2 regions of the Anoxybacillus sp. ST4 genome follow, and region 1 is predicted to be linked to the other one. Evidence: a T-box and tRNA genes for the amino acid it is inferred to sense, from the RefSeq annotation. Region 1 holds a T-box; the other holds one or more tRNA genes.
What was found. A T-box is a leader RNA that pairs with one kind of tRNA and senses whether it is charged. The one in region 1 lies ahead of K1I44_RS05075 (glycine--tRNA ligase), so its partner is inferred to be a tRNA-Gly.

Region 1 (11,252 bases):
TGGACGTCCGCCAAAGGTCGATCAAGCGGTCATTGATCAAATTAAAAGTTTACAAGGAACGTACCGTTTTGAAACATACGTCAGCTTAACGTGCCATAACTGTCCGGACGTCGTTCAAGCATTAAACGTCATGAGCGTACTAAATCCGAACGTTTCACATACGATGATTGATGGAGCAGCATTTAAAGAAGAAGTCGAACAAAAAGACGTGATGGCGGTACCAACTGTCTTTTTAAATGGCGAACCATTTGCGAGCGGCCGCATGTCGCTTGAAGAAATTCTTGCGAAGTTAGGAAGCACGTCAGATGCTTCAACGTTCGCAAACAAAGAACCGTTCGACGTGCTTGTCATCGGTGGGGGACCTGCTGGTGCGACAGCAGCCATTTATGCTGCGCGTAAAGGCATTCGCACGGGAATTGTCGCTGAACGTTTTGGCGGTCAAATTTTAGATACGCTAGGCATTGAAAACTTTATTAGCGTCAAATATACAGAAGGTCCAAAACTCGCAGCAAGCCTTGAAGAACATGTGAAACATTACAATGTTGACATTATGAACTTGCAGCGTGCGAAACGGTTGGAAAAGAAAGACCTCATTGAAGTTGAACTTGAAAACGGCGCCGTTTTAAAAAGTAAAGCGGTCATTATCGCGACAGGTGCGCGCTGGCGCAATCTCGGCGTCCCTGGCGAAGCGGAGTTCAAAAATAAAGGGGTTGCTTACTGCCCGCATTGCGACGGTCCGTTGTTTGAAGGAAAGCATGTCGCGGTCATTGGCGGTGGTAACTCTGGGGTCGAAGCGGCAATTGATCTGGCGGGAATTGCTAAGCATGTGACCGTTCTTGAGTTTGCGCTAGAATTAAAGGCGGATGCTGTGTTGCAAGATCGTTTGTACAGCTTACCGAACGTAACAGTCATTAAAAATGCGCAAACGAAAGAAATTACAGGTACAGACAAAGTAAACGGTCTCACGTATATTGATCGCGCAACAGGCGAAGAGCACCATATTGAACTTCAAGGTGTATTTGTTCAAATTGGACTCGTACCGAATACAGAGTGGTTAGAAGGAACGGTCGAGCGCAATCGCTTCGGTGAAATTATCGTCGACAAACGCGGTGCAACAAACGTTCCTGGTGTCTTCGCTGCTGGCGATTGTACAGATAGCGCATATAAACAGATTATCATTTCCATGGGCTCAGGCGCAACAGCTTCTTTAGGTGCGTTTGACTACTTAATTCGGAATTAACCGGTTTCCCTCCCCTTGACGCTCGTATTGTCGTTTGATACAATATTAGCCAAACGAAATACAGGTGCAACGATGAAAGATGGATAGTAGCTAAGATCGTTCTTTTGTAGCGAGCTAGGGGTGGTGGAAGCCTAGCAAAGACGCTTAGCGAAACGGCAGTCTGGAGTTGCTTCACGCAAAAAGTGGATGCGTTACGCATCAACTAGGGTGGAACCGCGGGAGTTACGCTCTCGTCCCTAGGCGAAAGGCCTAAGGATGAGAGCGTTTTTTGTTTACACTTCATAAAAGGAGGATGAAATATGTCGGTAACGATGGATCAAATTGTGGCACACGCGAAACATCGCGGTTTTGTTTTTCCTGGCTCAGAAATTTACGGCGGGTTAGCGAATACGTGGGATTACGGTCCGCTAGGGACAGAATTAAAAAACAATATTAAGCGCGCATGGTGGAAAAAGTTTGTCCAACAATCGCCGTACAATGTCGGATTAGATGCAGCGATTTTAATGAACCCGCGCACGTGGGAAGCGTCAGGTCATTTAGGGAACTTCAACGATCCGATGATTGACTGTAAACAATGTAAAGCGCGTCACCGGGCAGACAAACTTATTGAAAGCGCCCTTGAAGCGAAAGGCATTGAAATGGTTGTCGATGGGCTCCCATTTGAAAAAATGGAGCAGCTCATTCAAGAGCACGACATCGCTTGTCCGGATTGCGGCAGTCGCGACTTTACGAACATTCGCCAATTTAACTTAATGTTTAAAACGTTCCAAGGTGTGACGGAATCGAGCGCGAACGAAATTTATCTTCGTCCTGAAACGGCACAAGGCATTTTTGTAAACTTTAAAAACGTGCAGCGGACGATGCGCAAAAAATTGCCGTTTGGTATTGCGCAAATCGGAAAAAGTTTTCGGAACGAAATTACACCTGGAAACTTCACATTCCGCACGCGCGAATTTGAGCAAATGGAGCTTGAATTTTTCTGCAAGCCGGGCGAGGAATTGCAATGGTTTGATTATTGGAAACAATATTGCGAACAATGGCTTTTATCGCTTGGCATGAAGCGTGAAAACATTCGTTTGCGCGATCATTCTGAAGATGAACTATCTCACTACAGCAACGCGACAACAGATATTGAATATAAGTTCCCGTTCGGTTGGGGCGAGCTATGGGGTATTGCATCGCGCACCGATTACGATTTGCGCCGTCATATGGAATATTCAGGAGAAGATTTCCATTATCTCGATCAAGAGACGAATGAGCGTTTCATTCCGTACTGCATTGAACCTTCACTCGGTGCAGACCGCGTGACGCTTGCCTTTATGATTGATGCATATGAAGAAGAACAACTTGCAGACGGCACGACGCGCACCGTTATGCATCTTCACCCAGCATTAGCGCCGTACAAGGCAGCCGTATTGCCGTTGTCGAAAAAGTTATCAGAAGGTGCACGTGCTATTTTTGAACAGCTTTCCCAGCACTTTATGGTCGATTACGATGAGTCTGGTTCGATCGGAAAACGATATCGCCGTCAAGATGAAATCGGAACACCGTTCTGTATTACGTATGATTTTGACTCAGAACAAGATCAAATGGTAACTGTGCGCGATCGCGACACGATGGAACAAACACGCATTCCAATCGCACAATTAAAAGACTTTTTAGAAGAAAAAATTCAATTTTAACGAAAAACAGGCTATCCTATCGTTAGGGTAGCCTTTATGTTAGGAAGGAGTGAAACGATGAGCATATTGAAAAATGATTGGGCACCTCTGTTAGAAGAGGAATTTCAAAAGCCGTATTATTTGAAGTTGCGTCAGTTTTTAAAAGAAGAATATCGCACGAAAACGATTTATCCCGATATGCATGATATTTTCAACGCCCTTCATTACACGCCATATGCCAATGTGAAAGTCGTTATTTTAGGCCAAGATCCGTATCATGGACCGAATCAAGCGCACGGATTAAGTTTTTCTGTCAAACCGGGCGTCCCTTTCCCTCCGTCGTTATTAAACATCTTTAAAGAATTACACGATGATCTCGGCTGTTACATACCGAACAATGGCTATTTGTTAAAATGGGCGAAGCAAGGGGTATTATTGTTAAATACGGTATTAACGGTGCGGCAAGGGGAAGCAAACTCGCACAAAGGAAAAGGATGGGAACATTTTACGGATCGCATCATTGAACTTGTAAATGAAAAGACGGAGCCGGTCGTCTTTATTTTATGGGGGCGTCATGCGCAAGCGAAAAAATCGCTCATTACAAATGAACATCATTATCTTATTGAAGCCCCGCATCCGAGCCCACTTTCAGCCGCGCGAGGCTTTTTCGGCAGCCGCCCATTTTCGAAAACGAACGCGTTTTTACAACGAACAGGGAGAGAGACGATTGACTGGCAAATCGAAAACATTTGATACACGAATAAACTGTTATGCATGCAAACATTTTTACGTCACGTGGGATGCACAGCTACCGCGCGGTTGTCGTGCGTTCGGTTTCAAAAGTGCTGCGCTCCCTTCCGTTGTCGTGAAACAATCGTCTGGTACGCCGTGCATGAAGTTTGCTAAAAAAGAAAATAAGGGGAGAAACGAATGAGTTCATCGCGCTCCATCGTCGTTTCTGTCGTCGCGATGATGGTAGCCATTATCGCAGGCACAGTAGGATTTATGTTCTCAGAACAATTATCTTTTTTTGATGCGCTTTGGCTGACAGTTGTCACCATTTTAACGGTTGGTTACGGGGATACTGTTCCACAAACATTTTACGGAAAACTGTTTGCCCTCATCATTATTCCAGTCGGCATCAGCATCGTCACCTACGCGACAGGGGCAGTCGTTTCTATGATGATGGAAGGCGAATTTTCAAAAACGGTACGGAGGCGAAAAATGAAAAAGAAAATCGAGATGATGGCAAATCATATTATCGTATGCGGATTTGGGCGCGTTGGCGAACAAGTGGTGCGCGAGCTTGTTAAAAACGGGACACCTGTCGTTGTTATTGAGCGAAAGACGGATTGGCTCGAAGAAATGGACGACCCTCTTCCGTACGTCGAAGGGGATGCGACAGAAGATGACGTATTGATCGCGGCAGGCATTGAACGGGCGGCTGGCTTAATTGCCGCGTTGCCATCTGATGCTGATAACGTCTTTATTGCCTTAACAGCAAAAGGAATAAACCGCGACATTCAAGTTGTCGCGCGTGCCGAGCGGCCAGAATCAGAAGAAAAATTGCGGCGCGCCGGTGCGGACAAGGTGATTAACCCTTCGTTTTTGAGCGGTCGGCGCATGGCGATGACGATATTAAAGCCAGTTACTGTCGATTATGTTGATACGATTTTTCACGACCGTACCGGACAATACGCCATTGAGGAAGTAAAGATTGAGCCTCATTCTTCATTTGTTCATACGTCTGTCGGCGATCAAGCGGTAAGGACGCGCTTTCGAGTGACGATTATTGCTATTCAGCGGCAGGACGACATCATTGGGAACCCGACCCCAGATGAGCGGTTTTGCGCGGGCGACATCGTCATCGTCTTTGGGGAAAAACGAGCGTTGGAAGCGTTTGAACAGGCAGTAAACAAAAAGTAAGCAGCCATATCGGCTGCTTACTGTAATGCATAAATTCTCGCTTCGTGTGGGCGCATATGAAGCGTCGTTCCTTCTTCTTTGACGTCTGTATAGTTGCCGAGCAAGAGGCGGCGACTTGCAGAGCTGATCTCTTCTGGCAATGTATATACGTTGTCGCTGTCGCAATGATTTAAAACGATGAGCCAGCGAACGCCATCGAGCTCGCGTGTATAGGCATAAATGTACGGCTCATTTTCTGAAAGATCGCGGAATGTGCCGTACACCATTACCGGATTTTGTTTGCGTAATTGAATGAGCTTTTTATAGTAATAATATACTGAGTTCGGATCGGCCAATGCCTGTTTGACGTTAATCTCTTTATAGTTTGGATTTACTTTAAGCCACGGCGTGCCTGTTGTAAATCCTGCATGTTCGCTATCGTCCCATTGCATTGGTGTGCGCGAGTTATCACGGCTCAATAGCTGCAAGCTTTCGAGCACTTCTTTCGGATCGCGACCTTTCGCGACTTCTTCCGCATATTTGTTTTTCATCGCAATGTCGTTATAGTCATCAATTGAGTCAAATTTGACGCCGGTCATGCCGATTTCTTCTCCTTGATAAATGTATGGCGTTCCAGGCAACGTATGCACGAGCGTAGCGAGCAATTTCGCTGATTCAACACGGAACTGCTTATCGTTTCCGTAGCGCGTCACTTGTCGCGTATGGTCGTGGTTGTTTAAAAATTGTGAGTTCCATCCTTTCCCCCACAACCCTTCATACCAACGTTTTTGAATTTGTTTAAAGCGAATCGGGTCCCATGTCGGCATTTCGTCACACACTTCAAAATGGAACAGCGTATGTAGCTCGTTTCGGTCTTCCCCAACATATTTTAAGCCTTCTTCTGGCGATACGAAAGCAACTTCCCCGACGGTAAAAATGTCATAATGTTTAAGTACTTTGTCGTGCATTTCTTGTAAATACTCGTGCACGCCCGGATTGTTTGTTAAATAGCGAATGTCATACGGATTTTCTGCGTCCGGGAATCCGTCTGGCTTCGCTAATAAAGCAATCGCATCTAAACGGAATCCGTCGATGCCTTTATCTAACCAAAAGCGCATCATTTTATAAATTTCTTCACGAACTTCTTTATTTTCCCAATTCAAATCTGGTTGTTCAACCGCAAAGGAATGGAAGTAGTATTGCCCTGTTTTTTCATCGTATTCCCATGCGGACGGTGTAAAGTACGAACGCCAGTTATTTGGCTTGTCACGCCATATGTACCAATCGCGCTTCGGATTGTCTTTTGACGAACGCGACTCAATAAACCAAGGATGTTGATCGGATGTATGGTTTACGACAAGGTCCATAATTAATTTCATTCCACGTTGATGCACTTCGTGAAGCAGGCGATCAAACGTCTCCATATCCCCTGCTTTATCCATAATGCGATAATAGTCTGAAATGTCGTATCCATTATCTTTATCTGGTGACTCGTAGCACGGATTGAGCCAAATGACATCGACCCCTAAATCGTGAATGTAATCGAGCTTTTGAATGAGCCCTTCTAAATCACCGTATCCATCACCGTTTGAATCAAAAAAGCTTCGCCAATATACTTGGTATACGACAGCTTCTTTCCACCATGTCCGTTTCATTTGTTGTCACTCCTTGTCCAATTAAAGCGTTTTCAATTTGAAAAGTTGCTATGTATAAGATACCATTGTTTTAGGGGAAAAAGGAAGACGGGAGTGAAAATGTTTTGGACATATTAGTGACACATGTGTTAACAAAAATGGAAGAAGAAATCGCAAAAGCAAAGCATACGTCGTCACCGCAGGCGTTGCGTGAGCATATGTATGCCGTTCGTGCATTGTGTGACGTTATTTTACAACAGCCGTCAGCGAACACGTCAACGATCGTTGCCACGCAGCCGGCAACAAAAGAACGATTAGACATTGACGGCGATGCGAACGGACCGTCATTACTTGATTTTTAGGAGGGGGAGCATGAAACGATTTACGATCATCGCCTCGGTTAGTGCGGCGTTATGTGTTGCGCTAGGCGCGTTCGGGGCGCACGTGTTGGAAGGAACAATTCCGGATCGATACATAGACACGTGGCAAAAAGCGGTACAATACCAAATGTTCCATACGCTCGGTTTGTTTCTCGTTGCGTTGTTTGCGACAAAATGGCCGAACGTGACGCCAGCTGGTTGGTTTATGGTTGCGGGCATCATTTTATTTTCAGGAAGTTTGTATATCCTTAGTTTGACACAAATCAAAATACTTGGGGTGATTACCCCGTTTGGAGGCGTATCGTTTATTATCGCTTGGTTACTTTTAGCGTATACTGCGATCAAACATATGTAAAACGAGGCGCGTTGGACGCCTCGTTTTTAACGTGGAGCATATGTGCTTAATCCGACACCTGATGCAAATGGATATTCATAATTAATTTCTTCATCAAATGTCACATAGTCGAGATAAATCATCGGCAATAAATAGCGCATGCCTGTTTGTGGATCACTTAAAATAAGATGGTCGCGTCCAGCTGCTTCAATGGCGCCGCGGAAAATTTTTGCATTCCATTCACGATTGTTTTCAAACGTCGCATAAACTGTGGCGATTTTACCTTTGTTTAGTCGTAAAATGTTTTCAATGTACGATTCTTCGAGCGGAAGCATGCCAGGTAGCGGCTGGCTTGCGGTCGTTGGTGTTTGCATCGCTCCCGTTTGGGGCGTAAACGTTGGTGTAGGCAATCCAAATGGATATGTTGGCATTTGGTACGGATAGTAGTAAGGATATGCATAATAAGGAACTTGTTGTCTTTCTTCACTCATACTAATCCCTCCCTTAAATTAATATACGCGTGGACAATTCGAGCGAGTTGGCGCGTAAAAACAATGCGCTTTAAAGCGCCCTGCATTCCATTGATTAAACCATTGTGGTGGACATGGACCATCTGGTCGGAAAAACCAAAGCGCATTCGTTGCTGGATGAAATCGCTCACCGCGAATGACGCGCCGGGCAAGGCGCATGTCTTCTTCGCGGGCACGTTGATAAAAATACCCCTTTTGTACAGCTTCAAACCCACCTGGACTTTGAAAAACCATTTGCCGAATGGTACGTAGTCCATTAAAATCTAGACAGTTCGCTCGTACGCGGTTCACTCCGACATTTCCAACCATTAACATGCCGAGCTGTCCGTCTTCTTCTGCCTCCGCTCGCATGAGGCGTGCAAGCAATTTTACATCTTCTTCTGTATGTGCAACAACAGCCATCCCTTCACCTCGCTTTATGGAAATCGCTATTAGCCTATGATGAAACATGCGAAAATGTGAGGAAAGTCGTCATTGTTATATGTATGAAGCACATCATAAAAAAAGACCTCCAAACCGGAGGCCTATACATGTAAAAACGATTGTATTTTTTCTTTTGGCAAGATGTTCCCAACAAAAAACGAGCCAAACTCACCAAATCGTGCGCTTACTTCATCGAAACGCATTTCGTATACAAGCTTTTTAAACTGAAGGACATCGTTTGAAAAGAGGGTGACGCCCCATTCGTAGTCATCAAAACCGACAGAGCCAGTAATAATTTGTACGACTTTTCCTGCATATTTTCGTCCTGTCATGCCGTGTGCGCGCATTAAATTGCGGCGTTCTTCCATCGGAAGCATGTACCAATTATCATTTCCTTGACGACGCTTGTCCATTGGATAGAAGCATACGTGATTTGTTTTCGGTAAAATCGGATATAAACGGCGGCGCACTTCTGGGTTTTCATACGGATCGCCAGCTTCTGCCGGCAAATAGTTGCTTAGCTCAACGACAGAAACGTATGAATATGCAGGGACGAGATATTCAGCTAACTTTGTTTTGTTGATTGCTGTTTCAATTTCATGAAGTTCTTCCATCGTTGGACGTAAAAGCATAAACATGACGTCCGCTTTTTGCCCCATAATCGTATAAATGGCGTGGCTTCCCTCTTTAGCAGCTTCCGTTGTTTCCCATTTTTCCACTAGCGTTAAAAACTCATGAATTGCTTCTTGACGCTCATCATTTGTGAGCGTTTTCCAAGCTACCCAATCAATTGTGCGAAAATCATGCAGGCAATACCAACCGTCTAACGTTTGTGCTGCTTCGCTCATATGTCACACTCCTTTTGTATGTACTGTTAAAAATTTTATCATATGTGTTTCGTTTATGACAAACCGCACTATTTCAATCGTTTGTAAATGAGAAAAGCGATGACCATGACTATTCCGCCGACGATCGTAATCGTTGTGAAATGTTGCTCGATAAATGATTTCGCTTGAGCGCCTAAGATGAAAATAATGAGCCCTTCGGTGAAAAAGCGCGCTCCGCGGCCGATGAGCGACCAAAAAAGCAACGTGCGAATGCTGACGTTTGAAATGCCTGAGAAAATGGTAAATACTTTATACGGAATAGGTGTAAATCCTGCGATGACAATCGCCATCGCTCCGTATTGTTGAAAGTATTGCTCGACTTTGTCCATTTTTTCATCAGAAATCAAATAACGCAAAACCGGTCTGCCAAATTTTTTCCCGATATACCATCCAAGCAAGGCGCCAAGTACGGAAGCGACGGTCGTTAAAAACGAAAACCATAATGCCTTCTCCGGTTGCGCAAGGCTTAGCGGAATTAATAACACATCAGGTGGGATAGGGAAAAAAGAAGATTCCGTAAATGAAACGATAACTAAACCAATGACCCCAAACTCAAGCAACCATTGTTCAAGGTGATGAATCCATTGTGACATACGTAACGCTCCTTTATATTGTACATGTTTTTTAACAAATATATCACTTTTTAGGTGATATATCACTCGAAACAAAAAACAGAATTATTATAAAAAAAAGACTATTTTCGTTTGCGGCGTAATTCATTGCTTTTCGTCTCAATAAGAGTATTCTAATAGATAGACGAATTTTTTTAAACTAAGGAGGAACATTTCGTGAGTGATTTATTTGCAGCCTTAAAACAAAAGGTGGCAGGGAAAAATGTAACGATCGTGTTTCCAGAAGGATTAGATGAACGTATTTTAACAGCTGTCGGACGTCTAGCGGCAGAAAATGTATTACAGCCGATTGTCATCGGCGATCAAGAAGCTGTCGTTCAAAAGGCGAAAGAGCTCGGCTTGACGTTGGAAAAAGTAGAAATCATTGATCCGCGCTCATATGAAGGAATGGATGAAATGGTGGCGGCTTTCATTGAACGCCGAAAAGGGAAAGTCACAGAAGAAGATGCTCGCAACATTTTACTTGATGAAAACTATTTTGGCACAATGCTCGTCTATATGGGAAAAGCGCACGGTCTTGTTAGCGGCGCCGCGCATTCGACGGCAGATACTGTACGTCCTGCGCTACAAATTATTAAGACGAAACCGGGCATTCGTAAAACGTCTGGCGTATTCATCATGGTACGTGGCGATGAAAAGTACGTATTTGCAGATTGCGCCATTAACATCGCTCCAGATAGTCAAGATTTAGCGGAAATTGCTGTTGAAAGCGCTCAAACAGCGAAAATGTTTGACATTGATCCGCGCGTAGCGATGCTTAGCTTCTCAACAAAAGGGTCAGCCAAATCGCCAGAGACAGAAAAGGTCATTGAAGCGGTGCGCCTTGCAAAAGAAATGGCACCAGATTTAACGCTCGATGGCGAGTTTCAATTTGATGCGGCGTTCGTACCTTCAGTTGCGAAAAAGAAAGCGCCTGATTCTGTCATTCAAGGCGATGCCAACGTCTTTATTTTCCCGAGTTTAGAGGCGGGAAATATCGGCTATAAAATTGCCCAACGTCTCGGCAACTTTGAAGCGGTCGGTCCAATTTTACAAGGATTAAATCAACCGGTAAACGACTTATCGCGCGGATGTAACGCCGAAGATGTGTACAAATTATCACTCATCACAGCAGCGCAGGCGCTAGCGGCGATGGAATAATGAGCGAATTGTTGCGACAACAAATGTGGCGCATTATCGATCATTCGAGTCTTGGGCCATCGTTTGATGCTAAGCAGTCATTTGCATTTGATGATGCGCTTTGCGAATCGGTCGGTAACGGTCATTCACAACCGATTGTTCGCTTATGGGTGCATCATCATACCGTTGTACTCGGTATTCAAGATACGAAATTACCGCATATTGAGAAAGGACTCGCCTACTTACATGAACAAGGGTGGCATACGATCGTTCGCAACTCCGGTGGGTTGGCGGTCGTGTTAGATGAAGGGGTTTTAAACGTTTCACTTATTTTTCCTGATACAAAAAAAGGAATTGACATTGATCGCGGATATGAAGCGATGGCGACACTTATTGCACGCATGTTGTCAGAAGTGCATGTGCAAGCGGGGGAAGTTGTCGGTTCGTATTGCCCGGGAAGCTTTGATTTAAGCATTGACGGAAAAAAATTTGCAGGTATTTCACAGC
Region 2 (11,252 bases), on a different contig from region 1:
AACATATTATCATGACCGACACGCTCCAAAATTTCAATATTTGCCCCGTCAAGTGTTCCAATCGTAATCGCTCCGTTCATCATGAATTTCATATTTCCCGTTCCAGATGCTTCTTTACTAGCTGTCGAAATTTGTTCGCTCACATCAGCAGCTGGAAAAATCTTTTCTGCTAACGAAACACGGTAATTTTCTAAAAAAATGACTTTTAATCGCCCGTTAATTTGCTCATCACCATTCACTTTTTGCGCCACGGAATTAATTAACTTAATGATTCGTTTCGCATAATGATATCCTGGTGATGCTTTTGCGCCAAAAATGAACGTGCGCGGATGCATGTCAAAATGCTCATCTTCTTTTAGACGATTATATAAATGCATAATATGCAACACATTTAACAACTGCCGTTTATATGCATGCAGCCGCTTCACTTGCACATCAAAAATCGACGAATCATCCACAATAACCCCTGTTTTTTCTTGAATATATGTTGCTAATTGTTGTTTATGGAAGTGCTTCACTTTTGCCAATTGCTCTTGAAACGAGCGATCCGTTGTATACTTTTTTAGTTGAATGAGCTGATCTGGTTGTTTTATCCATTCCGTTCCAATGGCTTCGCTAATGAGTGTGGAAAGCTGATCATTCGCTTTTAATAGCCAACGTCGATGTGTAATACCGTTCGTTTTATTATTAAATTTTTCTGGAAAATACTCATAAAACCATTTCATTTCGCGATGCTTTAAAATTTCAGAGTGGATTTTCGCGACCCCATTTACACTATAACTTCCTACAATTGCTAAATGAGCCATCTTCACTAATCCGTGAGCAATGATGGCCATCTCCTCAATCCTTTTCCAATCACCAGGATATCGATTCCATAAATCACGACAAAACCGTTCGTTAATTTCTTGCACAATCATATAAATTCTTGGCAAAAGTGGTTGAAAAATGTAGATTGGCCATTTTTCTAACGCTTCAGATAATGTTGTATGATTCGTATAAGAAATCGTATTCGTCGTAATATGCCACGCTTCGTCCCATCCCATTCCTTCCTCATCTAGCAAGATGCGCATAAGTTCTGGAATCGCTAATACAGGATGCGTGTCATTCACATGAATAGCTACGTGGCGATGGAAATGATGTAAATGTCCGTACCGCTGACGATAATCACGTACAATGCTCCCGATACTTGCAGCAACAAGAAAATATTGTTGTTTTAGTCTTAAAATTTTCCCTTCATCATTCGTGTCATCAGGGTATAAAAATTCAGAAATTGCTTCCGTTTCCCTTTTATACTGCATCACATGCTTATGAAGCGGAAATTTGGCAGGCTCGGCACTCCATAGTCGCAACGTATTTACAGTCGTCGTATCATATCCGATAACAGGCATATCGTAAGGGACGGCCATCACTTTTTCCGTATCATAATGTCGAAACGTTAACCGACCGTTTTGTTCGTAGCATTCCACTTTCCCCCAAAAATTGACCTCTACCGCTAAATCCTCTTTTTTCACTTCCCAAACGTTTCCATGACGCAACCATTGTTCCGGGAGTTCGACTTGATAACCATTTACAATTTTTTGATCAAACAACCCATGCTTATATCGAATACCTTGACCATGCCCGGGCAAGTCAAGCGAAGCAAGCGAGTCTAAAAAACAAGCAGCTAGGCGCCCGAGCCCTCCATTTCCTAGTCCCGCATCGATTTCGACTTCTTCAATGTGGCTCAATTCAATCCCTAGTTCTTTCAACCCTTCTTCGACAACATCTCGTATGCCAAGATTCATTAAATTACTTCCTAGCAACCGTCCCAACAAAAATTCAATCGATAAATAATATACTTGCTTTTTATGCTCAGCACGGTATCGTTCGTTCGTCTGAATCCAATGTTTGCTAATATACTCTCGAATCATATGACCTAACGTATTGTATTGATCAAGAACGGTTGACTCCCAAAAACGTTTTCCGTACATCATTTCTAATCGTTTTAAAAATGTCTGTTTAAACTCTTCTTTATTCGTGAACATAGATGCCACTCCCAGCCATTAGTTCGTCGTATAGTTGATTGTATTTAAATGCTGATTTGGCCCAACTGTAGTCGCGACTCATCGCCTGCTCTACAATTTTTTCCCATATTTCTTTTTGTTCATAAAATGAACGAGCTCGTTGAATCGTATATAACATGTCATGGGCGTTAAAGTTTTTAAACGTAAAACCTGTTCCTTCTTTCGTGAATTCGTTAAATGACTGCACCGTATCGTTTAATCCACCTGTTTCTCGGACGATCGGCACGGCCCCGTAACGCATCGCAATGAGCTGCCCAAGACCGCACGGCTCAAACTGAGATGGCATTAAAAACATATCAGCACCGGCATAAATTTGATGGGCAAGCTGCTCCGAGAAGCCGATATATACCCGCACACGATCCGGATACGTCATTGCCATTTCGTGAAAGAAATGTTCAAATTCCCACTCTCCTGTTCCGAGAATAATCATTTGCACGTGTTCAGCAATGATTTCATGAAATACACATTTGACCAAATCCAACCCTTTTTGCTTTGTTAATCTCGAAACGATCGCAATTACCGGAACATCTTCCTCTGACGGTAACGAAAAATGTTGTTGAAGCGCCCGTTTATTTATGCTTTTTCGCGCAATCGTCGTCACATCATATGGCACTGCAATATATGGATCCTTTTTCGGATTATATATTTCATCATCAATCCCATTTAAAATACCAACTAAATGTGAGCTTCGCGCACGCAACAGTCCGTCAAGCCGCTCACCGTAATACGGTGTTTGAATCTCTTCTTTATACGTCGGACTAACAGTAGTGATCAGATGTGCGGAGACGAGCGCCCCTTTCATAAAACTGACATGTCCGTAAAACTCTAAATGTTCAATTGAAAAATAGCGGTCGCTTAAATTTAGCAAGTCCCCCAAAATTTCGCGTGGAAAAATGCCTTGGAACTGCAAATTATGAATTGTAAATACCGTTTTCATCTGTGCGTAAAATGAATTTCTCATATATTCTTCACGCAACAAAAACGGGATCATTCCTGTATGCCAATCATGACAATGAATGACATTTGGCTGAAAGTCGATGACCGGAAGACAGTCCAGAACGGCCCGGCAAAAATATGAAAAACGCTCGCCATCATCGTAATGCCCATACAATGAATCGCGTTTAAAATAATATTCGTTGTCGACGAAATAGTATGTGATTCCTTCATGTTCTAACTGTTCAATTCCACAATATTGCCTTCTCCAGCCAACGCGAACAACGAGTTCAGCTATTTTTTTCATTTTTTGACGCATATGTTGCGGAATCAATCCATATTTCGGCAACATGACACGCACATCGGTTCCGAGCTTTTTCAGCTCTTTTGGTAGCGCACCAGCAACATCGGCTAAACCGCCTGTTTTCACAAATGGTACACATTCTGATACAACAAATAACACTTTCACGATTTCATCAGCGCTCCTTGTATTGTCCCTTTTCGAATGACGATTGGCTGCTTCGGCGTCCCGATCAATTGAACGCCATCGCCAATACGAGCATCTTTATCTATGATGACATACTCGAGGTAACAATTTTCTCCAATTTGACTTTTTTGCATGACGACACTATTTTGGACAACGGTTCCTTTTCCGATTTTAACTGCCCTCGAAATAATGCTATTTTCAATCTTTCCTTCAATGATGCATCCGTTCGCAATCATCGCATTACGAACGCAAGCGTGCGATGTATACTTTGTCGGTGGCTCATCTTTTACTTTCGTATAAATAGGTCTCCCTTTTAAAAACAATTGTTTCCACACATCTGGTTGAAGAAGCTCCAAACTATGATGAAAATAACGCTCGATGCTATCAATGACCGCAACGTACCCATTATATTCATAGTCGCATACCGTTAATCCGTTCGTTTCATCATTGACGACGTCGACAATACTTTGGTAGCGATTGTTTTGTTGATTTGCAATTAAATCAAGCAACAATGATGTTTCTAAAATAAACATATCAAGTGATTGACCACGATGACATATGCGGGTAATGTCGCAATGGTTGGTAATATGACGCTTTAACACTTCTTCATAATCAATGTTACACACTGTATAGCTATTGCAAATGAGAGCGTATTTTTGCGTGCTTCTCAAAAAGTAGTCAATATGTTGTTGAAAATGTTGAAACGAGCCTATATGGGAAATCGGAAGATCAGGCGAAGGAAAAAAAAATAATCCATCACGTTTTCGGTTCAAATCCCAATTTTTCCCCGAACCAAGATGATCCATTAACGAGCGGTATTGATACTTTGGAAAAATAGCGACACTTTCAATACCTGAGTTTACCATATTCGACAAAACAAAATCGATTAATCGGTAACGCCCAGCAAACGGGACAGCCGCAATCGAACGCTGGAGCGTTAAATCGTTCATTTCCTTCTTATATGTTGTAGCATCAATGACCCCAAGCATTAATTTTCCCACAGCTTTTCATCCTCTCTCTCTGAAAAATGTCCCAAAAGCCCCTCTGTTACAAGAATGACTTCCCCTTCAGATGAACTAGCATAAATGGAAGTTCCGTCTGGAATTTCTATGTTCGGTGGAACAATCGCTTTTTCAATGTATACATTTTTCCCAATAACCGCATTGGGCATAACAACGCAATCTTTTACCGTTGCACCTTGTGCAATGTGCACCCCTTGGAACAATACAGAATGCTCTACATGCCCTTCAACAATGCATCCTTCATTCACTAAAGATTCTTTTACTTGCGCATATGGAGCAATATATTGCGGTGGCTCATTCGGATTGACAGAATAAATGCGCCACGTATGATCGAATAAGTTTAATGCCGGGGTATCTTCGAGTAAATCCATATTTGCTTCCCATAAACTCTTTACTGTACCGACATCTTTCCAATATCCTTTAAATGGATAGGCAACAAGTCGCTTTTTTTCATCGATAAGTAAAGGGATAATATCCTTGCCAAAATCATGACTCGAACGATCGTTGCGATTGTCCATTTCCAAATATTCTTTTAAAACAGACCATTTAAAAATATAAATGCCCATGGAGGCTAAATTATTTTTCGGATGAGCTGGCTTTTCTTCAAACTCAACAATTTCCATCTCCTCATTTGTGTTCATAATGCCAAAACGACTCGCTTCTTCCCATGGCACTTCAATAACAGAAATCGTCACATCTGCCTTTTTCTCGATATGGTATTGTAGCATATGCGCATAGTTCATTTTATAAATATGGTCACCTGAAAGAATGAGCACATACTCCGGATCGTATTGCTCTAAATAGTTTAGATTTTGATAAATCGCGTTTGCCGTTCCTTTATACCACCGCATTTCAGAAGATTCTGCATACGGTGGAAGAACGGCCACCCCTCCATGTTTCCGATCCAAATCCCATGCACTACCAATTCCAATATACGTATTTAACTCTAGCGGTTGATATTGAGTCAGCACGCCAACTGTATCAATACCGGAATTGGCGCAATTACTTAATGTAAAATCAATAATGCGATACTTTCCCCCAAACGGCACAGCGGGCTTAGCTAAATTTTTTGTTAATGAACTTAACCTACTTCCCTGTCCCCCTGCGAGCAGCATAGCGACGCACTTTTTTCGTACCATAGCTTTCCTTCCCTTCTCTTTTTCTAGTTGGCCGTAAAATAGTGATAGCATACGGCGGAATCGTCATTCGAATGTGGTACGGCTTTCCGTGATATGGTTCTTCACATGCCTTAAGTGGCTTTTTGTTTATATGTCCCGCACCACCGTACATCACATCATCGCTGTTGAATACTTCCCGATATGATGTCAGAAATGACACACCAATTTTGTAATTGTCATATACAACATTTGTGAAGTTACAAACAACAATTAGCGTATCTTCCTCTTTTTTTCCGCGCCGAATAAAAGAAAAAATACTTTGTTCAGCGTTGTTCACATCAATCCATTCAAACCCATTTGGATCATGATCATATTCATATAGTGCCTTTTGTTTTTTATAAAAATACGTGAGGGATTTCACGTAATCATTCATTTTTCGATGCATATCAAAATCAAATAGCACCCAGTCGAGTTGTTCTAAATCTTTCCACTCATCAAACTGCCCGAACTCTCCACCCATAAATAATAGTTTTTTTCCTGGATGAGTCATAAAATAGCCGTAAAGCAAGCGAAGTTGGGCGAATTTATCCCAATAATCGCCGGGCATCTTATTCAACAACGATTTTTTTCCATGTACTACTTCGTCATGAGATAAAGGTAAAATAAAGTTTTCCGTATAAGCATAAAGTAGAGAAAATGTCATTTTGTGATGCATATGTTTTCGTTCACTCATGCCCGTTTCCATATAACTTAACACGTCGTTCATCCAGCCCATATTCCATTTATAGTTAAATCCTAACCCGCCATCATACGTCGGCGCTGTTACTTTCGGCCAATCAGTTGAATCTTCTGCAATCATTAACACGCTTGGCTCAAAAGCAAATACAACTTCATTCAGCTTTTTTAAAAATGAAATCGCATATGGATTTGGATGCAGCACATCGCTGTTCGGCCAATAAAGCATGTTCGCAACAGCATCGACACGAAAACCGTCAATATGATAATACTGCAGCCAAAACAGAGCGTTTGAAATTAAGAAACTATGCACTTCCGATTTTCCTAGGTCAAAATTCGCCGTTCCCCAAACAATATTTTCGCGATCTTGCATATTCACATATTCATACGTCGGTTCACCATCAAACATATACAATCCGTGTGCATCTTTACAAAAATGTCCAGGAACCCAATCTAAAATGACACCAATTCCTTCTTGATGGCACCGATCGATGAAATACATCAAATCGTGTGGCGTTCCATACCGACTTGTTGCAGCATAATAACCTGTTCCTTGATATCCCCACGAGCGATCGAGCGGATGCTCAATAAGTGGTAACAACTCGATATGAGTAAATCCATGTTCAACAACATAAGGAATTAACTCATCTGCCATCTCCCTATATGTATAAAACTGCCCATCATCTTTCTTTTTCCATGTACCAAAGTGAACTTCATAAATAAACATAGGTTGGTCATAAACCCGTTTACGTTTTTTCTTCCTTTGCCACGCCTGATCATTCCATTTATATCCATCTAATTCATATACAATAGAGGCAGTATTGGGGCGTTCTTCTGCATAAAACGCGTATGGGTCAGCTTTAAGAAAGGTGCGTCCATCTCTTGTTATAATTTCGTATTTATATAGATGCCCTTCTAAATTTTCATGGACAACAATCATCCATACTCCTTGTTCATTTATTTTTGTTAATTTATGTTGTTCCCCGTTCCAGTTGTTAAACGTTCCAACAAGCCGAATTTCTTTAGCATGTGGAGCCCATACACAAAAACGAGTGACAATTGTTCCATCTTGTTTCACTAAATGCGCGCCAAATAATTGATAACTTTGATAAAATGTTCCTTCATGGAATAAATGCATCTGCAAATCAGTTGGACTCATCGTTAACAAGCGCCTTCTCACCCTTTCTGAAATAAAATGTTCAAAAACAATTACGTACTGAATATATTACACAAGGCTATATAAAATTCCTGTAAGAAAATTAAGATATTTTTCGACATTGTTCAACAAATCACATAAAAAATGTGACGAAATGAAAATCAATATGAACGTTCATATAATTATCACTTGAGTAGCAAATGATAATTATATAAAATAGTTTATAGTAATTATTATTTATATTTTTTAATATTAAATTTAAATAAGGGGAATGCATAATGTACGATTATCATCACTTGCCACATATGAAAGCACAAACTGCGTCAAAAAAGGCGCTTTGGACGACATTGATATTAACAACTTTTTTCACGATTGTGGAGATCATTGGAGGCATTTTATCCAACTCCCTCGCCTTGTTGTCAGACTCAGCACATATGGCTTCTGATGTCATTGCATTAAGCTTAAGCATGATTGCGATTTACTTAGCTTCCCGTCCACCCAATGAAAGATTTACGTTTGGCTATTTACGTTTTGAAATTATTGCGTCATTTTTGAATGGCCTAGCACTCATGATTATTGCTATTGGGATTTTCATTGAAGGGATTCGTCGTTTTATTCATCCTGAAAACATTCAGTTTTCACTCATGTTAACGATCGCAACGATCGGTTTTGTCGTTAATCTCATATTAACCATCGTCTTAAGTAGGAGCATAAAGGAAGAAGAAAATTTAAATGTAAAAAGCGCATTATGGCATTTCATTGGTGATTTATTAAGTTCCATCGGTGTCATTATTTCAGCCATACTCATTTACTTTACAGGGCTATATATGTTCGATCCGCTTATTAGCATCGTGATTGGTACTATTATTTTTATAGGCGGTGCAAAAATTGTTCGTGAATCATATTTTATTTTAATGGATGCCGTGCCCCCTCAATTTGACATCGAGCGTATTCGCACCGATATTCTCGCTGTTGAAGGGGTTGAAGATGTACATGAACTGCATATTTGGGCCATTTCAACCGATCATTATTCTTTAACAGCGCATGTTCTTATCAACGAATGCATCCAGCCATTTTGCATCATTTTAGCTATTAATGAACTGCTAAAGGAAAAATACAATCTCTCTCATGTAACTGTTCAGGTGGAACATCCATCTATTCATCAACATGGCGAGTATGGAAAAAAGTTTTTAGAAAAGAGAAATGACGTGAGTGAACCGTACGAAAATGAGGATAACTTAGCGGACTTTTAAAGTCAGTTTGTTTAGAAAAACGATGCATCTAATACAAAAAAGTAGGGCTAACCTTGCAAGGTTAGCCCTACTTTTATTAGTGACCCGTACGGGATTCGAACCCGTGTTACCGCCGTGAAAGGGCGGTGTCTTAACCACTTGACCAACGGGCCATATGTGGCAATGGCGGAGAAGGCGGGATTTGAACCCGCGCGCCGCAAAAAGCGACCTAACGGTTTAGCAAACCGTCCCCTTCAGCCACTTGGGTACTTCTCCAAATGGCTCCGCAGGTAGGATTCGAACCTACGACCGCTCGGTTAACAGCCGAGTGCTCTACCACTGAGCTACTGCGGAATGATCCGTTAAAGTTAATCATTTGTGCTTCATCAACATGTTGCGTAACTTTACTGCCTCTGCCTCTTCCTCTACTCGCATACTCCACGATGATGGATGCGTCGAGGCAACTCGAAGCTTAATCGACGAAGCATCGCTCGTCACTGAGCTACTGCGGAATAAAAACATAACATTTAGAAATACAAATGGGCCTAAGTGGACTTGAACCACCGACCTCACGCTTATCAGGCGTGCGCTCTAACCAGCTGAGCTATAGGCCCACGTAAGCGGGTGATGGGAATCGAACCCACGACATCAGCTTGGAAGGCTGAGGTTTTACCACTAAACTACACCCGCACGTCGAATTTTATAATAAGCAACAACATTCATCTCGCTCAGTCATGCCTCTTCCTCTACTAGCATATTCAAAGATGATGGATGCGTCGAGGCAACTCGTAGTTTACTCGACGAAGCGTCGCTCGTGGCTGAGGTTTTACCACTAAACTACACCCGCATAATGAAGTAAAATGTGATGTTATGGGGCGACTAGTGGGAATCGAACCCACGAATGCCAGAGCCACAATCTGGTGCGTTAACCACTTCGCCATAGCCGCCACAATGATGCCGGCTGCAGGACTTGAACCCGCAACCTACTGATTACAAGTCAGTTGCTCTACCAATTGAGCTAAGCCGGCACAATATAAGCAAACGAAAGTGATGGCGGAGGAGGAGGGATTCGAACCCCCGCGCGCCTTTCGACGCCTCTCGGTTTTCAAGACCGACCCCTTCAGCCAGACTTGGGTACTCCTCCGTGTAATATAAACATGGTGGACCTTGTAGGACTCGAACCTACGACCGGACGGTTATGAGCCGTCTGCTCTAACCAGCTGAGCTAAAGGTCCTAAGCTAGTAGCGGCGGAGGGAATCGAACCCCCGACCTTACGGGTATGAACCGTACGCTCTAGCCAGCTGAGCTACGCCGCCATTATCGTAACATAGATGGTGGAGCCTATCGGGATCGAACCGATGACCTCCTGCGTGCAAAGCAGGCGCTCTCCCAGCTGAGCTAAGGCCCCTTACTACTGGTCGGGAAGACAGGATTCGAACCTGCGACCCCATGGTCCCAAACCATGTGCTCTACCAAGCTGAGCTACTTCCCGACATGGCGCGCCCGAGAGGATTCGAACCCCTAACCTTCTGATCCGTAGTCAGATGCTCTATCCAATTGAGCTACGGGCGCATGTAAAGTGCCGAGGGCCGGACTCGAACCGGCACGGTAGTCACCTACCGCAGGATTTTAAGTCCTGTGCGTCTGCCAATTCCGCCACCCCGGCATAGGCATATTGGAGCGGAAGACGGGACTCGAACCCGCGACCCCCACCTTGGCAAGGTGGTGTTCTACCACTGAACTACTTCCGCACAATGCGGGTGGAGGGACTTGAACCCCCACGCCAGAGGCGCCAGATCCTAAGTCTGGTGCGTCTGCCAATTCCGCCACACCCGCATAATGGTGAGCCATGGAGGACTCGAACCTCCGACCCTCTGATTAAAAGTCAGATGCTCTACCTGCTGAGCTAATGGCTCTTCACACAAGCTGGTGCCGGCTGCAGGACTTGAACCCGCAACCTACTGATTACAAGTCAGTTGCTCTACCAATTGAGCTAAGCCGGCATCATTTAACATGGTGGCTCGGGACGGAATCGAACCGCCGACACAAGGATTTTCAGTCCTTTGCTCTACCGACTGAGCTACCGAGCCGTTTAAGTAATTCCCTTACCTTTATTAATGAGTTTGAAACAACACGTCCTTCGTCCCGCTCTCAGTATGATTAATCAAGCAGAGGCTCGAGCGGACGCTGCAGTTTCCCAAAGAAGCTTACTCGGTCGTGCTCTACCGACTGAGCTACCGAGTCATATAGTGGCGGTCCCGACGGGACTCGAACCCGCGATCTCCTGCGTGACAGGCAGGCATGTTAACCACTACACTACGGGACCATTTTGGTTGCGGGGGCAGGATTTGAACCTGCGACCTTCGGGTTATGAGCCCGACGAGCTACCTGGCTGCTCCACCCCGCGATGATAAAATACACACAAATTCATCTATGGTGGAGGATGACGGGATCGAACCGCCGACCCCTTGCTTGTAAGGCAAGTGCTCTCCCAGCTGAGCTAAT

Region 2: it encodes a tRNA-Gly, which carries the amino acid that the T-box ahead of K1I44_RS05075 (glycine--tRNA ligase) is inferred to sense. The anticodon was not compared.

The regions. Positions count from the first base shown of each region.
Region 1 covers NZ_JAHZOE010000004.1:128,826-140,077, reverse strand. The annotation lists gene ahpF (alkyl hydroperoxide reductase subunit F) at 1-1,240, shown strand, start outside; T-box leader at 1,304-1,481, shown strand; gene K1I44_RS05075 (glycine--tRNA ligase) at 1,540-2,922, shown strand; gene K1I44_RS05070 (uracil-DNA glycosylase) at 2,980-3,654, shown strand; gene K1I44_RS05065 (hypothetical protein) at 3,629-3,835, shown strand; gene K1I44_RS05060 (potassium channel family protein) at 3,832-4,827, shown strand; gene K1I44_RS05055 (glycoside hydrolase family 13 protein) at 4,845-6,461, opposite strand; gene K1I44_RS05050 (YwdI family protein) at 6,566-6,802, shown strand; gene K1I44_RS05045 (DUF423 domain-containing protein) at 6,813-7,175, shown strand; gene gerQ (spore coat protein GerQ) at 7,202-7,645, opposite strand; gene K1I44_RS05035 (cell wall hydrolase) at 7,664-8,086, opposite strand; gene hemQ (hydrogen peroxide-dependent heme synthase) at 8,209-8,955, opposite strand; gene K1I44_RS05025 (YqaA family protein) at 9,024-9,587, opposite strand; gene pta (phosphate acetyltransferase) at 9,783-10,766, shown strand; gene lipL (octanoyl-[GcvH]:protein N-octanoyltransferase) at 10,766-11,252, shown strand, end outside.
Region 2 covers NZ_JAHZOE010000002.1:594-11,845, reverse strand. The annotation lists gene K1I44_RS02260 (glycogen/starch/alpha-glucan phosphorylase) at 1-2,024, opposite strand, end outside; gene glgA (glycogen synthase GlgA) at 2,011-3,465, opposite strand; gene K1I44_RS02250 (GlgC family sugar phosphate nucleotidyltransferase) at 3,462-4,484, opposite strand; gene K1I44_RS02245 (glucose-1-phosphate adenylyltransferase) at 4,472-5,644, opposite strand; gene glgB (1,4-alpha-glucan branching enzyme) at 5,592-7,517, opposite strand; gene K1I44_RS02235 (cation diffusion facilitator family transporter) at 7,793-8,767, shown strand; tRNA gene K1I44_RS02230 (tRNA-Glu) at 8,848-8,919, opposite strand; tRNA gene K1I44_RS02225 (tRNA-Ser) at 8,931-9,022, opposite strand; tRNA gene K1I44_RS02220 (tRNA-Asn) at 9,026-9,100, opposite strand; tRNA gene K1I44_RS02215 (tRNA-Ile) at 9,287-9,360, opposite strand; tRNA gene K1I44_RS02210 (tRNA-Gly) at 9,366-9,436, opposite strand; tRNA gene K1I44_RS02205 (tRNA-His) at 9,618-9,693, opposite strand; tRNA gene K1I44_RS02200 (tRNA-Thr) at 9,702-9,774, opposite strand; tRNA gene K1I44_RS02195 (tRNA-Ser) at 9,798-9,890, opposite strand; tRNA gene K1I44_RS02190 (tRNA-Ile) at 9,905-9,981, opposite strand; tRNA gene K1I44_RS02185 (tRNA-Met) at 9,990-10,063, opposite strand; tRNA gene K1I44_RS02180 (tRNA-Ala) at 10,080-10,155, opposite strand; tRNA gene K1I44_RS02175 (tRNA-Pro) at 10,163-10,239, opposite strand; tRNA gene K1I44_RS02170 (tRNA-Arg) at 10,243-10,319, opposite strand; tRNA gene K1I44_RS02165 (tRNA-Leu) at 10,328-10,413, opposite strand; tRNA gene K1I44_RS02160 (tRNA-Gly) at 10,424-10,498, opposite strand; tRNA gene K1I44_RS02155 (tRNA-Leu) at 10,503-10,583, opposite strand; tRNA gene K1I44_RS02150 (tRNA-Lys) at 10,588-10,663, opposite strand; tRNA gene K1I44_RS02145 (tRNA-Thr) at 10,675-10,750, opposite strand; tRNA gene K1I44_RS02140 (tRNA-Phe) at 10,762-10,837, opposite strand; tRNA gene K1I44_RS02135 (tRNA-Asp) at 10,998-11,073, opposite strand; tRNA gene K1I44_RS02130 (tRNA-Met) at 11,078-11,154, opposite strand; tRNA gene K1I44_RS02125 (tRNA-Val) at 11,182-11,252, opposite strand, start outside.